One region of the Paenibacillus sp. FSL K6-2862 genome, then DNA from elsewhere that is predicted to be linked to it. Evidence: riboswitches for the same ligand, from Rfam matches in the RefSeq annotation. Region 1 holds a riboswitch; the other holds the start of a gene.

Evidence for each region. A riboswitch is a leader RNA that binds a small molecule or an ion and turns the genes downstream of it on or off. The one in region 1 is predicted to bind glycine.
Region 2: linked by a shared signal. The riboswitch ahead of sdaAB (L-serine ammonia-lyase, iron-sulfur-dependent subunit beta) and the one ahead of gcvT (glycine cleavage system aminomethyltransferase GcvT) in region 1 are both predicted to bind glycine.

Annotation. Positions count from the first base shown of each region.
Region 1 is NZ_JBBOSN010000001.1:5,176,260-5,186,009, reverse strand. Features, by position in the region: gene MHB82_RS23400 (HPr family phosphocarrier protein) at 1-159, shown strand, start outside; gene ptsP (phosphoenolpyruvate--protein phosphotransferase) at 152-1,864, shown strand; gene gcvPB (aminomethyl-transferring glycine dehydrogenase subunit GcvPB) at 2,103-3,578, opposite strand; gene gcvPA (aminomethyl-transferring glycine dehydrogenase subunit GcvPA) at 3,653-5,008, opposite strand; gene gcvT (glycine cleavage system aminomethyltransferase GcvT) at 5,005-6,141, opposite strand; glycine riboswitch at 6,330-6,432, opposite strand; glycine riboswitch at 6,436-6,559, opposite strand; gene gcvH (glycine cleavage system protein GcvH) at 6,899-7,291, shown strand; gene MHB82_RS23370 (PTS mannitol transporter subunit IICB) at 7,720-9,180, shown strand; gene MHB82_RS23365 (BglG family transcription antiterminator) at 9,220-9,750, shown strand, end outside.
Region 2 is NZ_JBBOSN010000001.1:461,273-471,022, reverse strand. Features, by position in the region: gene sdaAA (L-serine ammonia-lyase, iron-sulfur-dependent, subunit alpha) at 1-725, opposite strand, end outside; gene sdaAB (L-serine ammonia-lyase, iron-sulfur-dependent subunit beta) at 715-1,404, opposite strand; glycine riboswitch at 1,511-1,613, opposite strand; glycine riboswitch at 1,618-1,743, opposite strand; gene MHB82_RS02275 (MFS transporter) at 1,937-3,214, opposite strand; gene MHB82_RS02270 (PH domain-containing protein) at 3,432-4,952, opposite strand; gene MHB82_RS02265 (PH domain-containing protein) at 4,945-5,439, opposite strand; gene MHB82_RS02260 (LolA family protein) at 5,471-6,559, opposite strand; gene MHB82_RS02255 (sensor histidine kinase) at 6,596-8,059, opposite strand; gene MHB82_RS02250 (response regulator transcription factor) at 8,056-8,766, opposite strand; gene MHB82_RS02245 (phosphotransferase enzyme family protein) at 8,981-9,750, opposite strand, start outside.

The DNA of each region.
Region 1 (9,750 bases):
AAAAAAGTAACACTGAAATCCATCCTGGGCGTTCTGTCCCTCGGTCTGGAACAAGGTGACACGATCAGCATCATCGTTGAAGGCGAAGGCGAAGCTGAAGCTCTTCAAGCTCTGACTGACGTTATGGTTAACGAAGGGCTGGGCGAAATTAATGCTTAATGTTTCCGGGATCGCGGCTTCGGCGGGTATTGCTATCGCCAAGGCGTTTATCTTGGAGCATCCTGATTACTCTGTAGAAAAACGCCAAATCAACGACGTTGACGCAGAGATCGCAAAACTCGACTCAGCACTGGGCAAGTCCCAGTCTGAGCTTGAGGCGATCAAAGAGCGTACTTTACAAGAGCTTGGCGAGAAAAAGGCTGAAATCTTTGCTTCCCATTTGCTCATTCTGAATGACCCGGAACTGATTGATCCGGTAAAAGCAAAAATTGCTGATGAAAAAGTGAATGCAGAATTTGCACTCAACGAAACGGCATCGCAATTCATCTCCATGTTCGAGAACATGAAGAGTGCTTACCTGCAGGAACGCGCTGCAGATATGCGTGACGTAACCAAACGTGTGCTGAATCACTTGCTTGGTATCGACTTCATGAGTCCGGCTGAGATCAGCGAGGAAGTGATTGTGCTGGCGGAGGATCTGACGCCTTCCGATACAGCTCAATTGAACCGTCAATATGTAAAAGGTTTTGCAACCAACATTGGCGGACGTACTTCCCACTCTGCAATCATGGCTCGTTCTCTTGAAATCCCGGCTGTTGTGGGAACCAAAGACATTCTGGCTCAAGCCAAACAAGGCGATATGATTATCGTTGATGGCTTGGACGGTCATGTTCTGGTTAACCCAACAGATGAGGTAATTGCGGAGTATCGTTCCAAACAGGAACAATATGATGCACAACGTGCCGAGTGGAGAAAACTGCGTGACGAACCAACTGTAACGGTGGATAACGTTCATGTGGAACTGGCAGCTAACATTGGTACGCCGAATGACGTTACTGGTGTTCTGGAGAACGGTGGAGAGGCTGTAGGCCTGTACCGTACCGAGTTCTTGTATATGGGCAGAGACAAACTTCCTTCCGAGGATATTCAGTACAATGCTTACAAAGCTGTACTCGAAAAAATGGAAGGCAAACCTGTCGTTGTTCGTACACTCGATATCGGTGGAGACAAAGAGCTTCCATATCTGGATCTGCCAAAAGAAATGAATCCATTCCTTGGTTTCCGTGCAGTTCGTCTGTGTCTGGACCGTCTGGATATTTTCCGTACACAATTGCGTGCATTGCTGCGTGCAAGCGTACATGGCAACCTGCGTGTCATGTTCCCAATGATCGCAACACTGGGTGAATTCCGTGAAGCGAAAGCGGTCCTGCTCGAAGAGAAGGAGAAGCTGGTAGCTGAAGGGATTGCTGTTTCCGACAGCATTCAACTGGGTATCATGGTCGAAATTCCTTCGACTGCGGTTCTTGCGGATCAATTCGCCAAAGAGGTTGATTTCTTCAGTATCGGAACGAACGATCTGATTCAATACACCATGGCTGCTGACCGTATGAACGAGCGTGTATCCTATCTGTACCAACCATACAACCCTGCTATTCTGCGTCTGGTGAAAATGGTCATCGATGCAGCACATCGCGAAGGTAAATGGGTTGGCATGTGTGGAGAGATGGCGGGAGACGAAACAGCAATTCCATTGCTGCTTGGTCTCGGACTGGATGAGTTCAGCATGAGCGCAACATCCATCCTGCCAGCTCGTAGCCAGATCACCAAGCTGTCCCGTGCGGACATGCAGGAACTGGCTGCTAAAGCGCTGGACATGCAAACTGCTGAGCAAGTGGTTGAATTGGTTCAAAGCATCAAAGCGTAAGTTTGCGAGGGTTTTCCTCCGGATTTTAAGGTCTTTTCTTTTTCCGATGAATGGGCTGCAGGAATGCAGCGATATTGCCGGTATCTGCGAACTGCGGATGCCGGCTTTTTTTGCGGGCTAATTTAGGATTATATGGAATGAGATAGAGAGCGTTCGGGCGTGCGACATCTGCAATTAAAAAACGGCTTCAGCTGACGTTGAAATATCAGCTGGAGCCGTTTAGTTGAATGGCTGGGTATTAACTGCACGCGCAGTTCAATACAGGTTTACGTGCTGCTGTGGTCTCATCCAGACGGGTAACCGGCGTGCCATAGGGGGCATTGAGTACCAGTTCAGGTGTCTCTTCTGCTTCCTTGGCAATGCGAATCATCGTATCGATAAAGCCATCCAGCGTTTCTTTGCTTTCTGTTTCCGTTGGTTCAATCATGATACATTCCTCTACGTTGAGCGGGAAGTAGACGGTTGGCGGATGATATCCGAAATCAAGCAGCCGTTTGGCTACATCCAATGTTCTTACACCATATTGCTTCAGCCCCCGGCCAGACATGACAAATTCATGCTTACATACCCCTGGGTACGGAATTTCGTAATAAGGTGCAAGACGTGCCATCATATAGTTTGCATTGAGTACGGCACATTCGGATACCCGGCGCAAGCCTTCAGGTCCATACGTACGAATGTAGGCATAGGCACGTACCAAGATACCGAAGTTGCCGTAATACGCTTTGACCCGACCAATCGATTGATCTCCTTCCCGATCCAGGGCGTATTGTCCCTGTTCGTTCTTGATCACCATCGGTTTCGGCAGGAACCGAATCAGACGATTTTTTACGCCGACGGGTCCCGCACCAGGACCACCTCCGCCATGCGGAGTACTCATCGTTTTGTGCAAGTTCAGATGCACGACATCAAAGCCCATGTCCCCAGGACGGGTAATACCCATAATGGCATTGGAGTTGGCTCCGTCATAATAGAGAAGGCCACCAGCTTCATGCACGATGGAGGCAATCTCCTGAATGTCCTTTTCAAACAATCCCAGGGTATTTGGGTTGGTCAGCATCAAGGCTGCGGTATCGGAACCTACGGCCGCACGCAGTGCATCCAGATCGACCAGACCGTCCGCACGGGATGGAATGGTTACCGTCTCAAAGCCAGCCACGGTTGCACTTGCCGGGTTGGTGCCGTGTGAAGAATCCGGAACAATGACTTTGGTCCGCTGTTCACCACGACCTTCGTGATAGGCACGAATCATCATGAGGCCGGTCCATTCACCATGTGCACCAGCAGCTGGTTGCAGGGTCACCGCGTCCATGCCAGTCAGACCTGCAAGGTCATTTTGCAACGTATACAGAAGTTCAAGTGCACCTTGAATACTGGATTCATGCTGATACGGATGGATTTTAGCAAATCCATTGTAGCGAGCTACATCTTCGTTAATCTTCGGATTGTACTTCATTGTACAAGAGCCGAGTGGATAGAATCCATTATCTACCCCGAAGTTCCGGCGAGAAAGGGCAGTATAGTGACGAATGACATCCACTTCAAATACCTCAGGCAGTGCAGCTGCTTCCGAACGCAGCATTTCCCGGGGAATCAAGCTGGCGGGATCTTGACGCGGAACATCGCATTCGGGCAGGGAGTAAGCGACACGCCCCGGGCTGCTCAGTTCAAAGATCAGCGATTGCTCTGGAGCAGGCGATGCTGCTTGTGTCATTTGTTGCGTGCTGGTTTCGGCTTGCGAAGGAGCTGCCGTTTCCGGCTGTCCTTGGATGGTTGTTATTTCCTGAGTCACAGCGATCCCTCCAATACACGTGCGAATTCGTCAATCTCTTCCTTGCTGCGACGTTCCGTAACAGCGACCAGCATATGTCCGGCAAGCTCCGGGTAATCCCGTCCTAGTTCATATCCACCGATGAAACCGGCATCCAGCAGCTTCAACTGAAGGGCATCGATGTCTGTCCCTTCAGGCAGCTGGATGACAAACTCATTGAAGGTAGGTGCATTAAAGGTCAGGCTGACTTCAGGAATTGCTGTCAGTGCTTGAAGAGCATAATGACTCTTTTGCAAATTCAGATCAGCCACATCAATCATGCCCTGTCTTCCCATGGTAGACATATACACCGAAGCGCTTAGGGCAAGCAATGCCTGGTTGGAGCAAATGTTGGAAGTCGCCTTTTCGCGGCGGATATGCTGTTCACGTGCTTGGAGTGTCAGTACAAAACCACGTTTGCCGTTGCGATCCGTTGTCTGGCCAACAATTCGGCCGGGAATCCGGCGCATATGAGCCTGGGATACAGCGAAATATCCACATGTAGGACCACCGAGCGAAGCGGAGATGCCAAGCGGCTGTGCATCACCGACAACGATGTCGGCACCCAGCTTGCCTGGAGCTTCGAGCATACCAAGCGCCAGCGGATTTGCGCTGACTACAAGCAGACCCTTGTGCGCATGCGCGAGGTCTGCAGCCTGTTTTACATTTTCCACGGCACCGAAGAAGTTCGGGCTCTGGATCATGACGGCTGCGGTATCATCCGATACGGCCGCTTGAAGGGCATCCCAATCGGTCACCCCGTTCTGATAACCAACCTCGACAATCTCCAAATTCAGACCGTGTGCATAAGCCTTTAACACTTGACGGGCTTCGGGATGAACGGTACGAGATACGATTAGCTGTTTGCGGCGTGTTGCCGCAGCGGCCAGATTCCCTGCTTCTGCAAATGCGGTCGCACCATCATACATACTCGCATTGGCTACAGCCATTCCAGTCAGTTCACAGATATACGATTGGAATTCGAAGATCGCCTGGAGCTCGCCCTGACTGATTTCGGGCTGATATGGCGTATAGGCAGTATAGAACTCGGAACGGGAAATGACATGATTAATAACGGAAGGGATGTGATGATCGTAAATGCCTGCACCCAGGAAACTGGCGTGTGTCTCAAAATTGGCATTCGCGCCGGCTTGCTTAGACATATGACGTGTCAGTGTGTATTCATCCAGTTTGGAGGAAACAGGCAGCTCGCCTTGATAACGAATCTCCTGCGGAATGTCCTGGAACAGATCTTCAATCGTGTCCACACCGATGGTTGCGAGCATGGCGCTCTGATCCTGTTCAGTCATGGGAATGTAGCGGTGCTTGCTCATGCTTGCTCAGCTCCTTGGGTAGGTGTCTTTGACGTACGTGTCCGTTTATGAAAAGGGGTCTTCACAACTTCGGCTTTCAGCTTTTTGCCGCGAATCTCAATCTCGAGCGGGGTGCCGAGTGCAGCATATTGGCTATTAATTAGGGCGAGCCCCAGATTGCGCTTCAGCGTAGGGGACTGTGTACCGGTTGTTACTTCCCCGATCTGCACGCCTTCTGCGTAGATAGGATAGTGGGGACGTGGAATCCCGCGTTCCAGCACTTCAATGCCGACCAGTTTGCGGGCAGGTCCATCATTCTTTTGCTGCAATAGCGCTTCGTGTCCGATAAAAGGTCCGGCATTCAGCTTCACAAACATGCCAACGCCTGCTTCCAGCGGTGAAATGGTCGGCGACAATTCCTGTCCGTAGAGGGGCAGCTTCGCTTCGAATCGAAGTGTATCCCGGGCACCAAGTCCAGCCGGAACCAGTCCGTGGTCAGCACCCGCCTCCATCAATCCGTTCCAGACCTTAGGGGCCTGATCTGCCTGTACGTATAGTTCGAAGCCGTCTTCTCCGGTATAACCGGTGCGGGACAGCAGCAGTTTTACACCACAGACCTCAGCATTCTGTACAAAACGAAAAGGCTCGATTATGGATACGTCGGTATCAGTAACTTTTCCGATGGTGTCTGCAGCAAGCGGGCCCTGTAGAGCCAGGAGAGCTGTTTCCGCGGAGTCATTCGTCATGCTCACCCCAGGGACCATGTGCTCCTGCAGCCATGCCCAGTCATTGTCGATATTGGAGGCATTCACGACGAGCATATAATGCTGATCTTCCAGCTTGTATACGAGCAGATCGTCCACTACGCCACCGTCCGGGTAACACATTAACGTGTATTGTGCCTGGCCGGGGACCAGGGTGGTCACGTCGTTGGTCGTCAGTTTCTGCAAAAATGCTTCGGCCTGTTCACCCTGCACCGTGAATTCACCCATGTGGGATACATCGAACAGTCCAGCCCGTTCGCGCACCGCTTCATGTTCCTTCTGAATCCCGCTGAATTGCACCGGAAGCTCCCAGCCGCCAAAATCGATGCACCGTACACCTTCATATTGCTGATAAAGTGGATAGAGTGGAGTTCTAAGCAAATTGGACATCAAATCACCTCGTTATGGCCGCTACCGGGCCGAGTGTATAACATGAATGATGCGTTCTTTTCTTGGATAAGTATGATTAAGGCTGCGCTGATGACAGCGCCGGCTCGATCCTGACTTTCGTTTTTTTGGGAAAAAGGAAAAGGACAGGCCAAAGAACCGGCATGCCAGAAGCACGCTGTATTCTTAGGCTCTGTCCTTGGTACCTGAGAGTTACCCCGCCAATAAGTTGCAGCAGGTTTCCCCTTGGGTGATCAAAACGCCCCATACAGGGCGAATAGATGCTCTCCAGAGTTGCGTCCCGTAAAAGTCCTTTTGCCTGAGAGATTCACCTCCCGCTTGTCGGGTGGTTTACTCCTTCGGCGTTACCGCATGCATCCAAGAGTTGGGCGTCACGGGTAATCTCTCCCTTTACATTCATCCGCGGGTGATGCACACAACAATTAACATTTACTCTCTCATTAAAACGTGAATCCACTATCGATGTCAAGAACGATATCACGAAAATTAATAAAAAACCGAATAATATTTATTAGTTTATTATTATTGTTCGTGTATATAAAAAGAGTGCGCTTACTATTCTAATATTACCCATTATATGTAGAGTGAGGGTGTTTGCGTTACAGGCTGTAATCATCAAAAATCAAATAATTTGTGAGGTATCTTGACATTTCATTCAAAAATATCTTACGCTATGTTCTGGGAAAAAGGTTGGCCGAAGGACGCATGCACTCATTAATGAAAAGCGAGGCGGATATCGATGAGCGAATTGAAAAGTGATTTCCTGTACAGTGAAGAGCACGAGTGGGTGCAAACCGTAGGGGAGGATACTGTACGGATCGGCATTACCGAGTTCGCGCAGCATCAGCTGGGTGACATTGTGTTTGTGGAATTGCCTGACCTTGAATCGGATGTAAAAGCGGAAGAAAGTATTGGTACGATTGAATCCGTTAAGACGGTTTCAGATTTGTTTTCTCCGGTAAGTGGTTCCATTATTGCCGTGAATGAAGCACTGCAGGATGCACCTGAACTCGTCAACAGTTCGCCTTACGAAGAAGGCTGGATGATCGAGATTCGTGTTGAAGGTGATTTGACAGCAGCGTTGTCTAAACTTATGAATGCTGATGCATATCGTAAGCAAACCGAGGAGTAGAATATATTTGCACTAAATAACCTTTATTAATCTATGATTTTTTATACATTGGACGGTCGTGCACGTCTTCAGAGTCTGTGTGAGCCTTAAAGCTCATGCAGGCTTTTTCGTGTTCTGAAAGACAGGATTGTTGCCAGATGAGGTACTTGAACAGGATGGAATAAGGCTGAAACGCACAAGCTATATTATAGAATCCAACACCGTAAATGATATAAGTCACACACGAAAAAAGCTAAGTATATCAATGGTTAGAACCCTCTCATCACCATAAAAACGATTACATAAACACAATGTTGTCATCAATGATCATGACGAAAGTACGCTTTCATTTCGTTGAACCGGAGACCAATCTGGCTTAGGATAACAGCAGGGGAGGAATGATACCCCTTTCATAAATGATAACTACTTGATCCGAGGAGGATAATACAATGAGTAACTTGGACCAAACGTCCAATTCCAAAGGCGGTCTCCGGGTAGGCGTTCAGCGTTTTGGCCGATTCCTGAGTGGTATGGTTATGCCGAATATGGGTGCATTTATTGCCTGGGGATTAATTACGGCACTCTTTATTGAAAAGGGCTGGTTCCCTAACGCGGATCTGGCACTGTTAGTAGATCCGATGATCAAATATTTGCTGCCGCTGCTTATCGGTTACACTGGAGGTACGATGGTGCATGGCCAGCGTGGTGGTGTCGTTGGTGCCATCATGACTATAGGGGTTATCGTCGGCAGTGACATTCCGATGTTCCTGGGTGCCATGATTGCCGGACCACTGGCTGCATGGATCATCAAAAAGTTTGATAAAGCCGTCGAAGGCAAGATCAAGGCAGGGTTCGAGATGTTGGTTAATAACTTCTCAGCCGGTATTATCGGTGGTATCCTGGCGATCATTGCACTGCTGGGTATCGGACCTGCTGTAGAAGGAATTAGCACCGTATTATCGGCTGGTGTACAGGGGCTGATGAATCTGGGATTGCTCCCACTCGTCAACCTGATCATTGAACCAGGGAAGGTATTGTTCCTGAACAATGCAATCAACCACGGCATTCTAACACCGATTGCAACAGATCAAGCGAGAGAATTGGGTCAATCCGTATTATACATGCTTGAATCGAACCCGGGTCCCGGACTTGGTATCCTGCTGGCTTACTGCTTCTTCGGTCGTGGAACAGCAAGATCTTCCGCACCGGGTGCGGTTATCATCCACTTCTTCGGGGGAATTCATGAAATTTATTTCCCTTACATTCTGATGAGACCGATTCTGATTCTTGCGGCAATCGCAGGTGGCGTGGCAGGTACAGCAACCTTCATGCTTACCGGAGCAGGACTGGTTTCAGCACCTTCACCGGGTAGTATCATTGCATATTCCCTGTTAACGCCAAAAGGTGGATATCTGCCGATGCTCGCCGGGGTGGCTGTGGCCGCTATCGTTTCCTTCCTGGTTGCAGCACTGCTGCTGAAAACAGGTAAGCAAAAAGAAGAAGATCTGGAGTCTGCAGCGAATCGCATGAAAGACATGAAGAGCCAGGGCAATACAGCGAATGCTGCTGTTACAGCAGATAATCGTGAAGCAGACAGAGCCGCGGATTTGGCTTCTTCAACTGTGAAAGCAAAAACCGATGTGAAGAAAATCGTCTTCTCCTGTGATGCAGGTATGGGTTCAAGTGCCATGGGGGCTTCCATTCTCCGCAAGAAGATGAAAGCTGAAGGGATTGACGTTGCGGTAACCAACACGGCAATCAGTGATATCCCGCAGGACGCAGACGTTGTTATTACGCAGAAGACATTGACGGACCGTGCCCGCAGCGTGGCACCGAACGCAGAACATATATCCATCGACAACTTCCTAAAAAGCCCGGAATACGATGCGCTCGTTGAACGCCTGAAATAACAGGTTGCGATCGTTTTCCCTGAGCCGGAGGCTTGAGATATGAGTATTACGAAAAGACAGCGTGAAATTGTGGAGTTCCTGTTGGAGCATCCGCAGGAAGTAACCGCCGGCGACATTGCAATTGCAGTCAAAGTCAGTACACGAACCGTCCATCGGGAGCTTCAGATGATTGAGAAGTGGCTTGAACCCTTTGGCATGAAATTGGAAAAAAAATCAGGAACCGGGGTCCGAATAGACCCTGGTTCCGATGATTTGGCTTCACTGCGTGAGCAGCTGGAGCTGAACGAATATGTGGAGTTTACGCCCGAAGAGCGTAAACTCTTCATGCTTTGTATTTTGCTGGATGAGGCGGAGCCTGTAAAACTGCTTGCGCTCGCATCGGATCTGAGAGTAACAGTCTCGACCGTGAGCAATGATCTGGATGAACTGGAACCCCGGATTCGTCAAGCGGGCCTGAAGCTCGTTCGCAGGCGAGGTTACGGAGTGAAGATCAATGGCAGTGAAACGGCCTATCGCGCAGCAATCGCAGGACTTGCGCTTGAATATCTGGATGAATCTGATCTGTTCGGA
Region 2 (9,750 bases), 4.7 Mb from region 1:
CCGGCCAGCGCCATATCGGCTGCAGCCAGTGCCGTTACCGCACCCAGTCCGTTGCGGACGATGCATGGAATTTCAACAAGCCCTGCGACCGGATCGCAGATGAGGCCCAGTGTATTTTTTAACGCGAGACCTACGGCATGAACGACCTGCTCCGGCGTCCCTCCGCGCAGCTCCACCATTGCACCGGCAGCCATGCCGATCGCCGAACCGACTTCTGCCTGACAGCCACCCTCTGCACCTGAAATAAACGAGTTATTGGCAATGACATATCCAATTGCACCTGCACAGAATAAGCCGTTCACCAGATGCTCATCACTCCATCCGAATCGCTCCTGGGAGCTGATGAATACACCAGGGATAATTCCGCAAGAACCTGCTGTAGGTGTTGCCACAATCCGGCCCATCGATGCGTTGACTTCAGATACACACAAGGCATAGGCCATTGCCAGTGCGGAAGCGTCACCCGAGCAGGTTTCGCCCTGGCGAATATATTCGGCCATCTTTTTGCCGTCTCCGCCAGTCAAGCCACTGCGCGAAGTGGTGTCCTCCGTCAGTCCTTTGCGTACAGCCTCTTTCATCACCTGATAATATTCCGACATCTGCCGCACAACGTCCGCTTCCGGCGTATTGGTCTCCTGAACCTGCTCCTCGATCATTAGCCGGGCAATGGTTTTGGATTCAGCCGTACAGATCGTATTCAACTCATGCAAGTGCTTAAACCTCATCCGAATCAACCCCTCTCTTCAAATCAATGACGCGAATATCCAGCACATGATCCAGTGAACGCAAGCGTTCCAACATCTCGCCACTTGGTGCTCCGTCCATTTCCATCGCTGTTAGTGCTTCGCCATCCCGGGCTTTCCGGTCTACCTGCATATAACCGATGTTAACCCCTGAGGAGCTGATCGTAGACGTCACGGAAGCAAGCACCCCTGCCTTGTCCGCATGACGCAGAACGAGTGTGGGGAATTCCCCGCTGATCTGTACCCGGAAATCATTTAACGTATGCACCGACACGCTGCCACCGCCAATCGAAGCACCAACGAGTGAACATTGACGCTCACCGTGCCACAACTCAATTTTGACCGTATTCGGATGTGGAGCAGGCAGTCCGCTCGTGTAGAACTCAACCTCCATGCCCGCTTGTTCAGCATATTCCTCGGCGTCTGGTATCCGCGGATCATCAGTGACATAGTCAAGCAAACCACCAATTAACGCCAGATCCGTACCGTGACCTTGATACGTATCGGCAAATGAGCCGTACAGTGTCAGCCTGGCACGTTCAGGCGTACACCCCAGCCACTGCCGTGCAATTCTTCCCAGTCTCGCTGCCCCAGCTGTATGTGAACTTGAAGGCCCCGTCATCGACGGACCAATAATTGAAAAAACATCTTTAAATCGCATCCTGCACCCCTCCATATCGTCCTATCCATCCAGACATGCACCATAATGTTCCTTCATTACTGAATGATGACATCAAAAAAGGACAGTAGAAGGCCTTAGGCCCTCTCTCTGTCCTCGTTACCTGAGAGTTTCATGATCAGAGGCCGCCCCCATGGGGTACCCTTCTCATCATATACCCCTTGGGTGGCGCATTCGCGCACTCTCCAGAGTTGCGTCCAACGATGGTACATTTACCTGAGAGATTAACCACCTGCGCCGGGTGCGCAGCGGCTTGCTCCTTCGGTGCCTGGCAGCCTACTGAAACCAATGACCTGCCGAGGTCTCTCCCGCTCGTTCTCATCCGCTGTATCGTATATATTCGCTTGAACACATATCAAACGTTGTCCTTATAAGATTGATCATTCATATAACAGATTAATATGCAACACAAGTAATGTCAACAAAAGTAACGCATCATTATCATCTTGGCAAAATTCCTCTACTATTATATGCAGCTTTCCACGGAATCGTTCAGTTTCCAATAGGATATAGACTAGCTATGGAGAGATTTTGAGGAAGAGCTGTGATCCTTATAAACTGACTGTCTTGAAGGAAGCCAGCTCGTAAGCCATAACAGAAGGGCACCCAGCATCAGAACTGCCGAAACGACCGTATATACCGTTCGAAGAGAGATCACTTCGGCAACTACACCCATGACCAAAATCGAAATGACCTGCAATGCACTCAGCATGAGTCCAAGTACGCTGCTCATTCGCCCCATCAAGTCTACCGGTATATTATTCTGATAAAAGGTGACCAGTCCCGTGTTTGCTGGCGCCGAACACAAACCGAGCAAAATAAAGGCGAATGCGGCAAGTTCGAACGAAAACGAACGAGCGAACAGGAAATAACCAAGCGCAACCAAGAGCACGCCCCCGCCCATCATGTGGCGAATGGACAAATGTTTGGCGAACAACCAAACCAGCAGAGAACCCGCCATGTATCCAGCTCCAGTAACACTCATCAACGCACCATACTGTGACTCGGACAGGCTCATGACTTGACGGATAAACACCACTTCCTGTGCATCCAGCGACATGCCAATAACAAGAATAATCTGGAACAAGGCATAGATGCCCACCACATATCCTGCTTGGCGACTGAATAGCATCACGGCTCGCCAATCCTGGGCGATCAGACGAGGGGTTAGCCTTGTCCTACCGCTGCTCTGCTCTCCCGTGCCCAGCCTTGGCAGTAACATCAGGATAAGCGCCGATACTACAAAGGAAGCTGCATTGGCATAGATCGCTGCTGCAGGAGACAGATAAATCAACATGACTCCGGCTATGGCTGGGCCTGTAATAAAAGCACCTGAGCTGATCATTGCCTGCAGGGAATTGAATCGCTTGCGCCGCTCAGCAGGAACCAGTCGGGTGATGTACACCTGCGAAGAAGGTACGAATATGGATGACGACATGCTGACAAGAAACATGATGCCGTACATCATCCATAGACTGGGCATCAGCGGAAGCAATGCCACGAGCACAGCTCTCGCCACATCCGCCCCAATCATCAGCTGCCGCTGGTCGTAGCGGTCAATCAGACTGCCTGACCAGAACTTGGTGCATACCGATGCAATCGGCGAGATAATCCACAAGCCTGCAACTGCCGCCGGGGACTGTGTCATGTTAAGCACCATCAAATTAATGGCCACAATGTAGATAAAATCCCCCAGATTGGATATGCCTACTCCGCCCAGCAGCAAGCCGGCATGTCTCCATCCACCTGACTCGGCGCCCTTCCCTTTCCCCTGATCTCGATCATTGCTCATCCATCATATCCCTCCCGGATTCATTCCTTTAAATCATTCAATGCACTGATTTAAAACCCAATAATTGTATTATCTCCTATTTGATCCTTTTTCGCAGTAAAAAAATGGACAATGCCTGCGTCGATCATCATGTTTCGCAAGGCTTTCCGTACAGAAAAAAAAGACTGCCGTTAATCTGGCAGTCTCAAGTCGTTTTAATCTAAGTTACTTTTCTATATCATTTTTGGGCCAAATCCGAAGCCTGCCGAAACCATTCCTTTACGGCATTTGCCTGGCCATATTCCAGAAATATGGCTTTGAAGCCGCTGCGATTCACCATCAGCCTCGCCCGTACGGATAACAAGGACTTGCTTCGCTGTCTTCGGGTAGCCACAGTATCCACTGTGACCACATGAGGACGGCGCATCAGCGCTGTTCTGCGGGAGATGGCCCGGTGGCGAATGGTTAACAGCTTGCCCTGAATGCTCAGCCCTTCATCCTTGAAGCATCCGTATCCCCAAACGGCACATAAGGGAACAAGCAAAAATAGAAATGCACCCATCGGGCCCAGAAACACCGTCCCCGCCGTTCCCAGCAGGGCTGCACCAAGCAGTTTCCAGCGTAAGAATAACCAGCGAGCTCGGTCCGGGGGTCTGTTAGCGGGTGGCTGCATGACGAATTGCGGTACAATTCGGGCAAGCAGCTCATTGACATCGCGGAGCGGCAGCAGCGGATGAAGCATCATTTTTTTCTCCGTCTCTGAAGTCAAAACAAAAATCTCCACCTCGGCATAACCAAACGGCTGTCGCAGCAGTCCCTCCCTGATCTCCACCGCCTGGACCTTCCCTGGTGAGAACACATGCTTCTTTCGGTCGAGCAATCCGGAAACAATCGTAATATTACCGCCTTCCTGCTCCACCGTGAATCCGGCATACTTAATCGTGAACAGGACAGCTGATAAGATCCAAGCAAGTAGAAACATGACAGGAACCAGTCCGAGCCACCAGATTGCAGGCAGTTGTCCAGCCCGCTCTACCAAGCTGCTGTAGAAGTGCGCAGGGAGCAGGTCATCCGCGAAGGAATAAACCCCTGTACCGAATACAACAACGAGCGGCAGATTCATCGTGGTCAGCGCTCCGGCAAACAGCCTGCCGGCTGACAGCCGCAGCAGAACCTCCCGTTCTGGCTGCATAAGCGGAGGGGATGCCTGGATGTGCCCCTCCTCTTGCTCAGGAGATTCTCCCTCTTCATCTGAATTAAGATCTTCAGTATGTTCTGCTGAGAGAGGTGCTTCCGCTTTCTTCACAGCCTCATTCCGCTTCTGATATAACCACTGCTCTACCCGCTCGGCCTCCGCAACGGCGAGAGCGGGTAATACACCATCGGCCTCTTTGCTGCCGCCCGGCGTCTCAATCTTGAGCTGTGCCAGCCGGAGCAAACGTTGAATCAGAGGCTGCTGTGTCTGGATGGAGTGAATACGGCTGAAATAGATCGATTTCTCTTCCCGGACAAATATGCCCTGACGCAGCACAATCCGATCATCCTGAAGCGTGTAGCTGAATTTACGCCATTGAAACCACCCATACAGAATCAAAGGAAGCGTAAATAGAACAATGGCAGCCATATAACCATACCAGGGAAACTTGCTCCAGTTCACGCCTTTGATGATGAGTAGAACGAGGATGGGAATGATGGACTTCATTACGCTAAAAAAGGGAAATAACATGTACAGCTTATGTAGATGCTTGGGTTCATTCATCGGGATCTTCCACCTTCGCCAGATGTCCGATACTGCGCTTCAATTGCTCTGCTTCCTCTCTTTCCAGTCCAGCGATATGGAGTGTGGCTGCGGCAGTAACGATGCTGACCTTGGCAAGTCCATACTTTCGCAGCAGCGGACCGCTCTCCAGTTCCACCTGCTGTACACGCGTCATCGGCACAATCGTATCCGTATGCCATAACCAGCCGGAATGGATCTCCACTTCATCCTCAGCCACCCGAAAACTAAAGTGTCGGTGTCGCAATCCGGGCAGAATCCAGGTGTACCAGATCAGTGAAATGATAAAAATCCCTAATCCAATCCAGCCCGGCCACAGCACCCAGTCTCTAACCCATGCGACAATCAGATACCCAATGGCCAAAAGAGCCAACAGCCCATTGACCATAAGGGCCGTCAGGGCTGTAGCTTGTTTGGCTTTGGGGTGGAGACGTCGCAGTTCTTCGTTGTTAAGCTCTGTGTAATTCATCGCGTGACTCACACTCTCCTACCATTCAAAATTAAGGTTGATTGGGAAGCTTCAGATCCTTCGCCCAAGCCTGAAGCTTCTCCTTCGTCCATTCCTCGTTCTCACCCATGATGGAGTAACGCAGCCCATTCTCACTCCATGATATGTTCCGTATGCTCTTCATATACGAACCCTCGGTATCCCGAACCTTCACCTTGGACTCATCCGGCAGCAGTGTATTATCCACATTTTCATCCGGCGCCTTGAATACAGACAGACTCACTTCAACCTTGTCATTGTTGACGTAGTACAAGGTCACTTCATCCCTGCCAAACTCTCCGCTTGATGAATACATTTCCATCCGAGACAGCTCAAGCTCACCGCTCATATCCTGTAAAAAGGGTTGGCCCAACGCTTGTTCGGCTTCTTCCAGACTCACTTCCGAACTCTGGCTCAGATCGTTCAGATCGTTCACTTCCACTTCTTCGGGAATGTCGATTACGAACGTATCCTCCGAAAATTCGGGATCATATTGAATCGGATCATAGATCATTTCTGACTTTTCATCACCATATGTGCTAATGACTTTAACAATCATCCACGTTTTGGGGTCAACCCAATATTCGGAGGAGATGGATAAGGTGCCATTCTCTTTCGGCATCAGCTTGATGTGAATGACTTCCTGTCCGTGAAGCTCTTCCTGTCCCATCATATCCACATCATGGGAATCCCGCAACCGTTCCAGCTGATCTACCAGCATCTGCTTCTGAGTCTGTTCAGGCTGTTGTCCCATAGCAGATACGCTCATCGAATACGCCGTGCCTGTCTCTTTTTCGTAAATAGTAATGTCCGTTCCGTTATTGACCGCGTAGCTGATATTGCCATTCTCCTCTGTTTCGGTGCGCTTTCGCCCTGTCTCTCCGTCGACCCATTCCTTAATGTGCATGGTGTGACTCAATTTGTCATCCGACCACACTTTCATTACTCCTTCGGCATAGTACGAAGCAGGCTTCGTTTCTGCGGTGACGACCTTCTCGATCATCTCATCTCCTGACAGACCAACCAGATCCTTCTCTGCACAGCCTCCGAGCAGTGACCCCGCAAGTAGCGCTGTACCGAGCATCATCCATCCTTTTTTCATCATTATCGTTCATCCTCTCTCGTTCGTTTAAGGGCGTTACATCTCAGGCAATCGACATGCAGCCAGCGTACCGTATCCTTCAGCCGACCACATGCGCATCTCACCTCCATGCTTGATGGCAATCCGTTTGGCTATGCTTAATCCGAGACCCGAGCTGCCCGCATACGCCTTCTCTTCCTGATTCTGATGTTGAACATAGGGTTCGAAAATACGATCCAGCTGTTCTTTGGGAATAGCAGTCCCTTCATTTTGCACCAGAATCAATGTTGATCCCGTTCTGTACTGATTCAGCTCCAGCGCAAGTGTTGGAATAACCCATTCCGGCAGCGGCTGATCTGAAGCAATCACCCCCAGACCCATCAAACCGTTCTTGCTTGTATGACGCAGTGCATTGTTGATCAAATTATCTGTCAGACGCATCAGCTGTTCGGGATGAAGCCGGTAAAGGCGGTCTGTGCGGACAACCGTTCTAAGATCAATCTGTCCACGCTCGGCGAGTCCCCCGTAACTTCCAAGCAGCATATCGAAGAACTCTTCTCCTTCCACCTCGACCATGGTCATCTCCAATTCACTGGAACCCAGCGCCGTATACATTTCAAGTTCACCAATCATGTGTTTCATCCGTTCCACATTACCAAACAACACATCCCGGTAGTCCCGTTTCTCTGACGGTTCCAGCGGAGTTTCAACACTGAGTGCCTCCGCGTAGGCACTGATGGACATTAATGGTGTCTTCAGATCATGAGACAGCGAAGCGACCATGAGCTCTTTCTCTTTTTGCTCCTTCTCCACCTCGGCCTGAGTCTGCCTGACTTTCTCCTGCATCGCATCAAATTGCTCCAGCAGCGTACCCATTTCATCCCGACGTGCCGGTACGCCATCCATAGGAATCTCTCCCCGCGCAAATGCATGCATTCGGCCCATCAGTTGTCTCATCGGACGGAAGAGCTTTCTGGATAGCAGCCAGAGCACGGTGCCGTATAACAGGATAAAGAAAACACCAGCGAACCCAACAACCCAGGTTGTCCGAACCGAGATGCCTTCCAGCCACTCTCCGCGAAGCATGGTAATCTCGTAGATGCCAATCAATTCGCCCTTTTCCCAAACCGGCTTTTTCAGCGTAAACGTGCGATGGCGAATCTGCATGTCGTACAGATCTCGATATAGTTCCGAACCCCTGACCGTATAAGCTCCGGCAGCCCAGGTATCCCCGCCGGATGTATACACCCGGATCCCTGAAGGCAAATAGAGGTCAACGTTCACTTGATCATTAACCAGCCCGGAGAGCGAAGCATAGGCATCCGAAGATTGCAGACGGTACAGTTCCGGATCGGATAGCCTCTTTTCGATGGGAGCCAGCCGTCCGGTTAACTCTACATATTCCGCTACAGAGCGCTGGTCGTTATAGTAGTTATATAGGGAGAATAGTGCCCAACCCGCAGCGACAGGAAGCAGCATCACAATAAGAAAAGCAACCATCAACCAATACTTCAGCTTCATTCCGTTACATCTCCTATAAATCGGTATCCGCTGCCCCATACGGTCTGAATCCAGCGTGGTTGATGAGGCTCATCGCCCAGCTTGGCCCGCAGGCTCTTTACATGCACGGTAACCGTACCTGAACTTCCTGCTGCCGGCTGGTTCCACACATGTTCATACAGCTCCGCTTTGGTGAATGCACGGCCCGGATGAGAGGCGAGCAGCGTGAGCAAAGCCCACTCCTTGCCCGTCAGTACGACATCTTCCCCGTGAAGCTGCACCTGTTGATTCAATGGGTTGATCGACAAGCCGTCGTTGTACGCTTGATGGGTCGGTTCCGGCTTGATGCCCTGATATCTGCGATATCTGCTCAGGTGGGATTCAATGCGGGCTGTAAGCTCCGCCAGGCTGAACGGCTTGGTAATATAATCGTCAGCGCCCAGACCAAGACCTCTCACCTTGCTCTCCTCTTCGATGCGTGCACTCATCATGAGCAGCGGAACGTCGCTGATCAGCCGGATATTTTTACATACTGTGAACCCGTCCATCTCCGGCAGCATCAGGTCGAGCAAGACCAGCTGATATGTCCCTTTTCTGAAATCTTCCCAGCTCTCCAGACCGCTCGAAGCCCATGTCACCCCATATCCCTCACGCCGAAGATGGTCCATCAAAATGCGGGCAATTTCCGGATCATCCTCCACCAGCAATATGTTCACGTTGTCTCTCATCGCTGCTTCATCCTCCCATAACTGTATTGTAGCGAAATACATCTTTCTCTCCGCAGAGTTTATACTTTCTTCATAAATGATTTCTTGAGATAAGAAGCAAAAAGTACGCAAAAAGAGCCCCCTGAGTTCAGGACGCCCCAAATACATTGGTTGACGCATGTGGTCGTGATGTCGTGATGTCGTAATGTCTTCATTACTGTATGAAATAACGATCTTATAATTCATAGAAGATACTGCGGTTCTCGACGTAAGGTCTGCAATATTTGCTGCAGAGCTTCGGCATCCGTTCCTTCATCCATGCATGCCTGGACTCATTGGCCATCTGGAAGGAAAAATAACCCAACGTAAATATCAACATGAACCCTTCCATCAGCCTGATCTCTTGTTCGGTGAGTGGAGCTGTTTGTTTGGTATAACCCGACAGGAAGATATCCCGTTCTTTCCCGTTGAAGATCAAGGCTGCACCTGCAGCATCAAAAAGATAATAGCCATAACCATATAAGCAGAAGTCGATCATAGAGATCCCCTGTTCCGTCACCAGCAGATTCCCCCGGGTGATGTCACCATGAATCACTCCCCATGTTTTTGGGCCAATAGGATAGGTTTCCAGATGGTTGTTGATATTCCTGAATGTCTCATGTATCAAGGCGAAGTCTTCAGGTGTAAATATGCCCAATCTGACGCCTTCCTCAAGCTGCCCAAGCATGTTCAGATTTTCCTCGATACTTCCATATGATGGACGAACCTCAGTTTGGCCTGTCCAGCCATCCTTCGCTTCTGGTCCGGTGTCGGTTGTATCAGACGTATCCTTCATACGACCATAGTGGTGAAGTGTCTGCATCTGTATCCCCAAGGTATGAATCTGCTCTCTTGTCAGCTGCTCCCCTTGCTGAATGTCCCTGCCTTCAATCCATTCCAGCATGGTGCAGCAGATTTCCTCCCCGTTTTCCAGGAAGCAGACGGTAACCCAATCCCCCGACGAAT